Regions from separate parts of the Telluria sp. LT2P34 genome, predicted to be linked through region 2. Evidence: predicted binding sites of a transcription regulator. Region 2 holds the regulator's gene; the other holds the start of a gene.
The links. Region 2 encodes sigma-54, which starts transcription at its own class of promoters, with help from an activator protein. Its sites were predicted from a motif close to TGGCANGNAANCTGCTTT; they were not measured.
Positions count from the first base shown of each region.

Region 1: a site for sigma-54 is predicted at 2,433-2,450, ahead of AC56KZ_RS08850 (PEP-CTERM sorting domain-containing protein). Genes of this name have one in related genera too.

Region 1 covers NZ_JCASIN010000002.1:674,359-678,396, forward strand. The annotation lists gene mutL (DNA mismatch repair endonuclease MutL) at 1-1,149, shown strand, start outside; gene miaA (tRNA (adenosine(37)-N6)-dimethylallyltransferase MiaA) at 1,150-2,112, shown strand; tRNA gene AC56KZ_RS08845 (tRNA-Met) at 2,192-2,268, shown strand; gene AC56KZ_RS08850 (PEP-CTERM sorting domain-containing protein) at 2,499-3,272, shown strand; gene AC56KZ_RS08855 (putative signal transducing protein) at 3,323-3,631, opposite strand; gene AC56KZ_RS08860 (DUF445 domain-containing protein) at 3,653-4,038, opposite strand, start outside.
Region 2 covers NZ_JCASIN010000007.1:18,781-22,818, reverse strand. The annotation lists gene rapZ (RNase adapter RapZ) at 1-40, shown strand, start outside; gene AC56KZ_RS17315 (enoyl-CoA hydratase/isomerase family protein) at 53-1,138, opposite strand; gene hpf (ribosome hibernation-promoting factor, HPF/YfiA family) at 1,226-1,579, opposite strand; gene AC56KZ_RS17305 (RNA polymerase factor sigma-54) at 1,644-3,116, opposite strand; gene lptB (LPS export ABC transporter ATP-binding protein) at 3,122-3,883, opposite strand; gene lptA (lipopolysaccharide transport periplasmic protein LptA) at 3,883-4,038, opposite strand, start outside.

The sequences.
Region 1 (4,038 bases), on a different contig from region 2:
CAGTTCTTTTACGTGAACGGGCGCTACGTGCGCGACAAGCTGCTGGTGCACGCGGTGCGCGCGGCCTACCAGGACGTGCTGCATGGCGACCGCTTCCCCTCCTACGTGCTGGCGCTCGATCTCGATCCGGCGCTGGTCGACGTCAACGTGCATCCGTCGAAGATCGAAGTGCGCTTCCGCGACAGCCGCGCGGTGCACCAGTTCGTGTTCCACGCGGTGCAGCGCAGCCTGGCGCAGACTTCGGCCACGGCCCACGGCAGCGTACCGGCGCCGCTGACGGCGGGCGCTATCGCATCGTCCTCGTCTTCCGCCGACTGGCGCCGGCCGCACGAGCAGACCGGCTTCGGGACGCAGCTGAGCCAGACTTTTTCGCCTTCCCCCTTCGCGGCCGGCAGCCGCTGGGACGCGCCCGAGCAACAGGGTGTCGCCCAGAGCACCGCCAACTACGGCGCCTTGTTCGCCGGCGCCGGCGCCGGCGAGCGGCCGGCGCAGTCGGCGCAGTCGGGTTCAGCCATGCCGATGCCCGTCATGTCGAGTGCACCGAACAACGACGACTTCCCGCTCGGCTTCGCACTGGCCCAGCTGCACGGCATCTACATCCTGGCGCAGAACACGAAGGGGCTGGTGCTGGTCGACATGCACGCGGCGCATGAGCGCATCCTGTACGAGCAGCTCAAGAATGCGCTCGACGCCCAAGTCGAGGGCCAGGACATGCAGGTGCAGGCGATGCTGATCCCGGTCACCTTCTTCGCCGACGCGATCGAGGTCGCCACCGCCACCGACCACCATGACACCTTGAAGGCGCTCGGCTTCGACATCGCCGCGCTGTCGCCGACCACCCTCGCCGTGCGTGCGGTGCCGATACTGCTGCGCAATGCCGACGCCCAGACGCTGGCGCGCGACGTGCTGCGCGACGTGCGCGAATACGGCGGCTCGCGCGTGCTGATCGAGCGCAGGAACGAATTGCTCGGCACCCTCGCCTGCCACACGGCGGTGCGCGCCAACCGCATCCTCAGCATCCCGGAGATGAACGCGCTGCTGCGCCAGATGGAAGGCACCGAGCGCGCCGACCAGTGCAACCACGGCCGCCCGACCTGGGTCCAGCTCGAGATCTCCGCGCTCGACAAACTGTTCCTGCGCGGTCAGTAGATGGCGCTCGACACTAGGGGCGCCAAGCCGCTGGCGGTGGCGATCATGGGCCCGACCGCCTCGGGCAAGACGGCGGCGGCACTGCGCATCGCGCGCGAGCGCCCGGTCGAGATCATCTCGGTCGACTCGGCCCTGGTGTACCGCGAGATGGACATCGGCACCGCCAAGCCGACGGTTGAAGAACTGGCCAGCGTGCCGCACCACCTGATCGACATCATCGACCCGCTCGATGCCTATTCGGTGATGCAGTTCCGCACCGACACCCTGCGCTTGGTGGCCGAGATCGTGGCGCGCGGCAGCCTGCCGCTGCTGGTCGGCGGCACGATGATGTATTTCAAGGGGCTGGTGGAGGGCTTGGACGACCTGCCGACCGCCGACACCGCCGTGCGCGCCGCCCTCGACGCCGAAGCCGCGCGCATCGGCTGGCCCGGCATGCACGCCAGGCTGCGCACGCTCGACCCGGTCACCGCCGAGCGGCTGGCGCCGAACGACGCCCAGCGCATCAACCGCGCGCTGGAGATCATCGAACTCACCGGCAAGCCGATGTCGGCCCTGCTCGCCCTGCGCGCGAAACCCGAACTGCCCTTCGCCCTGGTCTCGTTCGCGCTCGAGACGCCGGATCGCAGCGTGCTCCATCGACGCATCGCGCTGCGCTTCGAGCAGATGCTGGGGGACTCGGACGAGGGCGGACTGGTGGCGGAAGTGGCGCGCCTGCGTGCCCGGGGCGACCTGAGCCCGAATTTGCCGTCGATGCGCTGCGTCGGCTACCGCCAGGCCTGGGATTACCTGGACGGCAAGATCGACCGCGCGGCGCTGATTGACACCGGCATCATCGCCACGCGCCAGCTCGCCAAGCGCCAGCTGACCTGGCTGCGCGCGATGCCGGACCGGATCGTCATCGACTTCCTCGGGCGCGATCCGGCGGGCGCGATGTTGACGCACTTGCAGGGCTTGCCGCGCTAGAGTGTCGGCAAAAACTGTGCTTGCTCCGTGCACACAGCCTTGACACAACGTGCGGCGCCTTGGATAATAGCGTTCTCTTGGTGATATAGCTCAGTTGGTTAGAGCACAGCACTCATAATGCTGGGGTCGGTGGTTCAAGTCCACCTATCACCACCACAGGATTTCCAGATGAGCCCCTGAGCTGACAACAGCTTCGGGGCTTTTTTGCGTCCTCCTGCGCAATCGCCCGCGACAACATTCTTGTCGAAAATCTTTACACCCTCTCATTGCTGGCAATAGAGCAATAATTATTTCCTAATTGAATCAAATACTTGCCGTGCTGGCACAGTCCTTGCATTACGGACATTGTTCTTTATTAAAACAAACTCCATAACGAGGAAATCCTGATGAAATCGATTCAAGTCTTACTGGCGGCACTGTGCGCATCCGCTTCTTTCGCCCAGGCTGGCGAGATCATGCTGGACCTGGCCCCGGTCTACAACATCGACGGCGTCGCCAATGTCGGTGACAACACCCAGACCTCGCTCGACGTGAATAACGCCGGCGGCAATTTCGTGTTCATGACGCAATCGCGGGCGACCGCCGTCGCAGGCGCTGGCGGTAATGGCCTGGTCGACTCCGGCTTCTTCGAGGGCGACAAATCCCGTCCAGCGATGCAGCTTGGCTATGGCCTGAACCCTAACGGAAATAACGTGCTGCAGTTCGCCGGCAACGGGCCGGTCAACTTCACGCTGGCCGGCTTTTACAAGGAAATCCATGTCGCGGCAATGAGCGGCGGCGGCAGTGCGACCATGAATCTGATGCTGAATTATGCGGATGGCAGCGTGCTGTCGCGCCTGGTTACGGTCAATGACTGGTACAACGATTTCAACGCGAACGCGAATACGTATTACCTCGCCGACTCGCTCGACCGCCTTACCGCCGATGGCTCGACCTACGAAAATGCCAACGACCCGGCACTGTTCGGCCACCGTTTCGTGGTCGATGGAACGCGCCAGCTGAAGAGCTTCGACTTCATCGCCAATGGTACCTCGCCCTCCGGCATCCACCTGAACATCTTCGGCGCCACCGCCGTTTCGGAAGTGCCTGAGCCGGGTTCAATCGCGCTGCTGCTGATCGGCGCTCTCGGCATGGCCGGCTACAAGCGCAAGAAGGCCTGACATCCCGCTAGCTGGTCGAACTGCCCCTGTGCCTTGCGCGGGGGCTTTTTTTATACCGCCGCATCTTCATCGAGCTCGAATTCCCCGCGCCCGAATGCCTCGATCACGGCCTGCGCCTGCTGCACATACGAGGCCGGCACCAGCACGCGCACGCCGCCCAGCGCGGGCGCCAGCAATAAATCCGTTTGCATCAGGTGGGCGTCGGCCAGGACCGCCGGGATGCCCGAGGCTTCCAGGCAGCCCTGCATCAGTGTCGCCTCCATCGGAACCAGGTAACGCGCGACGATGAACAGGTCGCGTCCCGGCAGCGCTTCGATTTCCGGGTGCGCGGCCAGCCAAGCATTCAGTGCCTGTTCCATGAATTCTCCTGTGAAGGTTTACTACAGCAGGGCCGGCAGCGACGACAGCAGGTACAACACCACCCCGATCAAGCCGCCGACAATCGTTCCATTGATGCGAATGAATTGTAGATCCTTGCCGATATTGAGTTCAATTTGTTCCGACATTTCCGCGCTGTCCCAGTTTTTCACCGTATCGGCGATGTGCCGGGTGAGATAGACCGCGAATTCCGGTGCGGCCGCGCGTGCGGCCAACTCCAGGTTATCGTTGAGCGACTGGCGCAGTTGCGGGTCCTCGGCCAGGGTCTTGCCGAGCCAGGCGCCGGTGGCCTGCATGCGTGCGCGCAGCGTCGATTCGGGGCTGTCGAGGTCGCGCTTGAGCCAGGCCTTCAAATCGCCCCACAGGGATTTCAGGTAATTGTTGAGGG
Region 2 (4,038 bases):
GTCCGAGCGGGTCGTGCTGCGGCATCGCGAGCAGTCGTAGGCCCGTTACCGGTCAGTCCAGGTAGCGCAGCGGATGCGCATACTCCGGCCATACCGGTTCAAAAAAGCGCGCCACCATCTCCGGCGTCACGTCCTCGATCGCCGGCGGATTCCATTTTGGTGCGTTGTCCTTGTCGATCACCAGCGCGCGCACGCCTTCGAGTACTTCGCCGTGCTCGAAATTGCGGCGCACCAGTGCGCGTTCCATGCGCAGGCAATCGGCCACGCCCAGCCCGGCGCCGCGCAGCAGCATCTCGCGCGTCACGCACATCAGGAGCGGCGAGCGCTGGCGCATCGCGGCCAGTGCCTTCTGCGCGAACGGGGCGGCGTCGCCCTCGAGTGAGCGCATGATCGCCGCCACCGAGTCGGCACCGAAGTGCGCATCGATCGTGCTGCGCGCCGCCTCCAAAGCGCTCGGCCCAAGGGCATCGAAGAAGCGCGCGCCGAATGCGCGGATGGCGCCCGCCAGCTCGGCCCCGGGCGTCGTCTCGATCAGCGCGTTCAGTTCAGCCAGCTGGGCGCCCGGCACGAACACGTCGGCCAGCCCCACATATACAGCGTCGGCGGCGCCGATCGTGAGGCCGGTGAGGCCCAGGTAGTTGCCCAGTTGCCCAGGCGCGTGCGACAGGAAATGGCTGCCGCCGACGTCCGGGAACAAACCGATGTTCACTTCCGGCATCGCCATTTTCGTGCGGTCGGTGACGATGCGCAGGCCGGTGGCGGGTCCGCCCTGGGCTATGCCCATGCCGCCGCCCATCACCACCCCGTCCATCAGCGCGATATACGGCTTCGGATAAAAATGAACCAGGTGGTTCAGCGCGTATTCTTCCGTAAAAAAGTCTTCCAGCAGTGCGCTGCCGCCGGTCGGCGCCGCGTGGCCCGCCTCGTGGAAGAAGCGGATGTCGCCGCCGGCACACAAGGCTTTTTCGCTGCTGCTGGTGATCACGACGGCCTCGACCGCGGCGTCGTCGCGCCAGGCAAGCAGGGTTGCGCTCAGGCGCCGCACCATGGCGAGCGACAGCGAGTTGAGGGCCTTGGGGCGGTCGAGGGTAATCACGCCGGTGCCGTTGGCAACGCGGGTCAGGACATGGTCGGTCATGGTGGTTGGGCTTGTGGGAAAATCACCATTCTACCAACTGAAAAGGGCGCCTTCCGGCGCCCTTATTAGACGGTGCTTCGTTGCCGATCAGGCAGCAACAGCCTCTCCGCCTTCAGGTCGTCGCTTGAGCGACTCGTGACTATGGTTTTGCATGATGCTCTTGTACTTCATGACTTGGCGATCGAGCCTGTCCATCAGCAAGTCGATCGCGGCATACAGATCTTGCGCCACACTTTCCACGTGCACCATCTTCCCCGAGACGCGCAGGTTGATTTCGGCTTTTTGCCTTTTGTCTTTTTCGGTGAGGTTGTCGATGGCGAGGATGACGTGGGAGTCAATCACTTGATCGAAATGGCGGGTGATGCGTTCCAGCTTGTTCTGTACGTATTCACGGATGGCGGGTGTAACGTCGAGGTGGTGACCGCTGATAGTGAGATTCATACACACTCCTTTGAAAAAGAAACGGCTCACACAGCGCGCTTGGGTCGCGCGTGGCTGGCCGCTGTTACAAGGATTTGCGGAGACTGACTGGAGGAATTTTAAGTGCCTCGCGGTATTTCGCAACCGTTCGGCGCGCGATGACCATTCCTTGTTCACCGAGCATTTCCGCGATCTTGCTGTCGGATAATGGGTTCCTTGGGTCTTCTGCTCCTGTCAGTTGCGCGATGAGCGCCCGGATCGCCGTCGAAGAGGCTTCGCCCCCCGCTTCGGTGGCGACATGGCTTCCGAAGAAATACTTCAGCTCAAACATGCCGTGCGGGGTTAGCATGAATTTCTGAGTGGTTACGCGAGAAATGGTGCTCTCGTGCAGACCTAGTGTATCAGCAATCTCGCGCAGCACAAGGGGACGCATGGCAACCGCGCCATGGCTGAAAAAGTTGCGCTGACGCTCGACGATGGCCTGCGAAACACGCAGGATCGTGTCGAAACGCTGGCGCATATTTTTGATCAGCCACTTCGCTTCCTGCAACTGCGCGCTCATCTGTCCTTCGCCCTTGCCCTGCTTCAGCAGTGCCGCGTAGACATTGTTCACGCGCAGGCGCGGCATCACTTCGCCATTCAGCGTCACGCTCCAGCCGGTGCCCGTCTTGCGCACAATGACGTCCGGCACCACGTAGTCCGAGGTGCTCGACGCAAAAGCCGCACCCGGATGCGGATTGCACTGGCGAATCACGGCTTGCGCTTCGCGCAGGTCTTCGTCATCGCAATCGAGCGCCTTTTTCAGCTTGTTGAATTCGCGCTGGGCGAACCAGGTCAGGTAGCCCTCGACGATCTTCAGGGCCATGCGCCGCGTGACCATCGGCACGCCCGGCATTTGCCGGATCTGCAGCGCCAGGCACTCGCTGGCGCTGCGCGCGCCGACGCCGACCGGATCGAGGCTTTGCACCAGCGCCAGCGCGCAGCGCATTTCGTCCATGTCCACTTCCAGCTCTTCGGGCAGGCGCGCCAGGATTTCGTCGAGCGGTTCGTCGAGATAGCCGTTGTCGTCGATGGCGTCGATCACCAGTTCGGCCAGCGCGCGGTCGCGCACGCTCGCGCCCGTGACCCGGATCTGCTCCGACAGGTGCTCGCGCAGCGTGACGCCGATAGCGCCCAGCTGGGGGCGGCCATCGTCGTCGCCGTCGCTGCCCGGCGCGCGCGGCGCGTCGCCCCAGTCGGCATCGGCCTCGCCGCGCTCGACCTCGCCGCCGCCCTCCGCCGCATCGGCGCCCTCTGCCGGGGCCGCGGGTTCTTCTCCGCCTGGCGCCGGCGCATCCGGCGGCTGGGCGGGCGCGTCGTTGATGGCGCCGTCGGACAACAGGCGCACGGAATTGTCGAGCGGGTCGTCGATCCGCTCGAGCAAGGGATTATCCGACAGGATCTGCTCGAGCTCCTGCTGCAGTTCGATCGTGGACAGCTGCAGCAGGCGGATCGACTGCTGTAGCTGCGGCGTGAGCGCCAGGTGCTGCGAAGTCCGTAGTTGCAGGGATTGTTTCATGATACCTACATGCGGAAGTGTTCGCCGAGGTAGACACGTCGTACCGATTCGTCGGCGATGATGTCGTCAGGGCGGCCCGAGGCCAGCACGGCGCCCTGGTTGATGATGTAGGCGCGGTCGCAGATGCCGAGCGTTTCGCGCACATTGTGGTCGGTGATCAGGACGCCGATGCCGCGCTCCTTCAGGAAGCGCACGATGCGCTGGATCTCGATCACAGCGATCGGGTCGACGCCGGCAAAGGGTTCGTCGAGCAGCACGAAGCGGGGATTGGTGGCCAGCGCGCGTGCGATCTCGACGCGCCGCCGCTCGCCGCCCGACAAGGACAGCGCCTGGTTCTCGCGCAGCTTCTCGATCTGCAGTTCGGCCAACAGCGAATCGAGCCGCTCGTTGATCGCCGCCTTGGTCAGCGGCTTGCCCTCATCGGTGCGCTGCAGTTCCAGCACGGCGCGGATGTTGTCTTCCACGGTCAGCTTGCGAAACACCGACGCTTCCTGCGGCAGGTAGGACAGGCCCATCACCGCGCGCCGGTGGATCGGCAGGCTGGAAATGTCGGCGCCGTTGATTTCGATGGTGCCGGCGTCGGACGGCACCAGGCCGACGATCATGTAGAACGAGGTCGTCTTGCCGGCGCCGTTCGGCCCGAGCAGGCCGACGACTTCGCCGCAGCCCACTTCGAGCGACACGTCGCGCACGACCAGGCGCTTGCCGTAGCTTTTCTGCAGGCCCCGTACGACCAGGGTGCTGCGCGTGTCGCGGTCATCCTTCATTATTTTTTTCCTGCCGCTACCGCGGGCGCTGCCGTACGGCGCGGCGCGATGATCAGGGTGCCGCGCCCGCCGCCGGCCTTGGTCTGGCCGCTGGCGTCGTTGCGCACGGCGGCCACTTCGCGCCGGTTGTCGTAAGAGATGAAGGGGCCGACGAG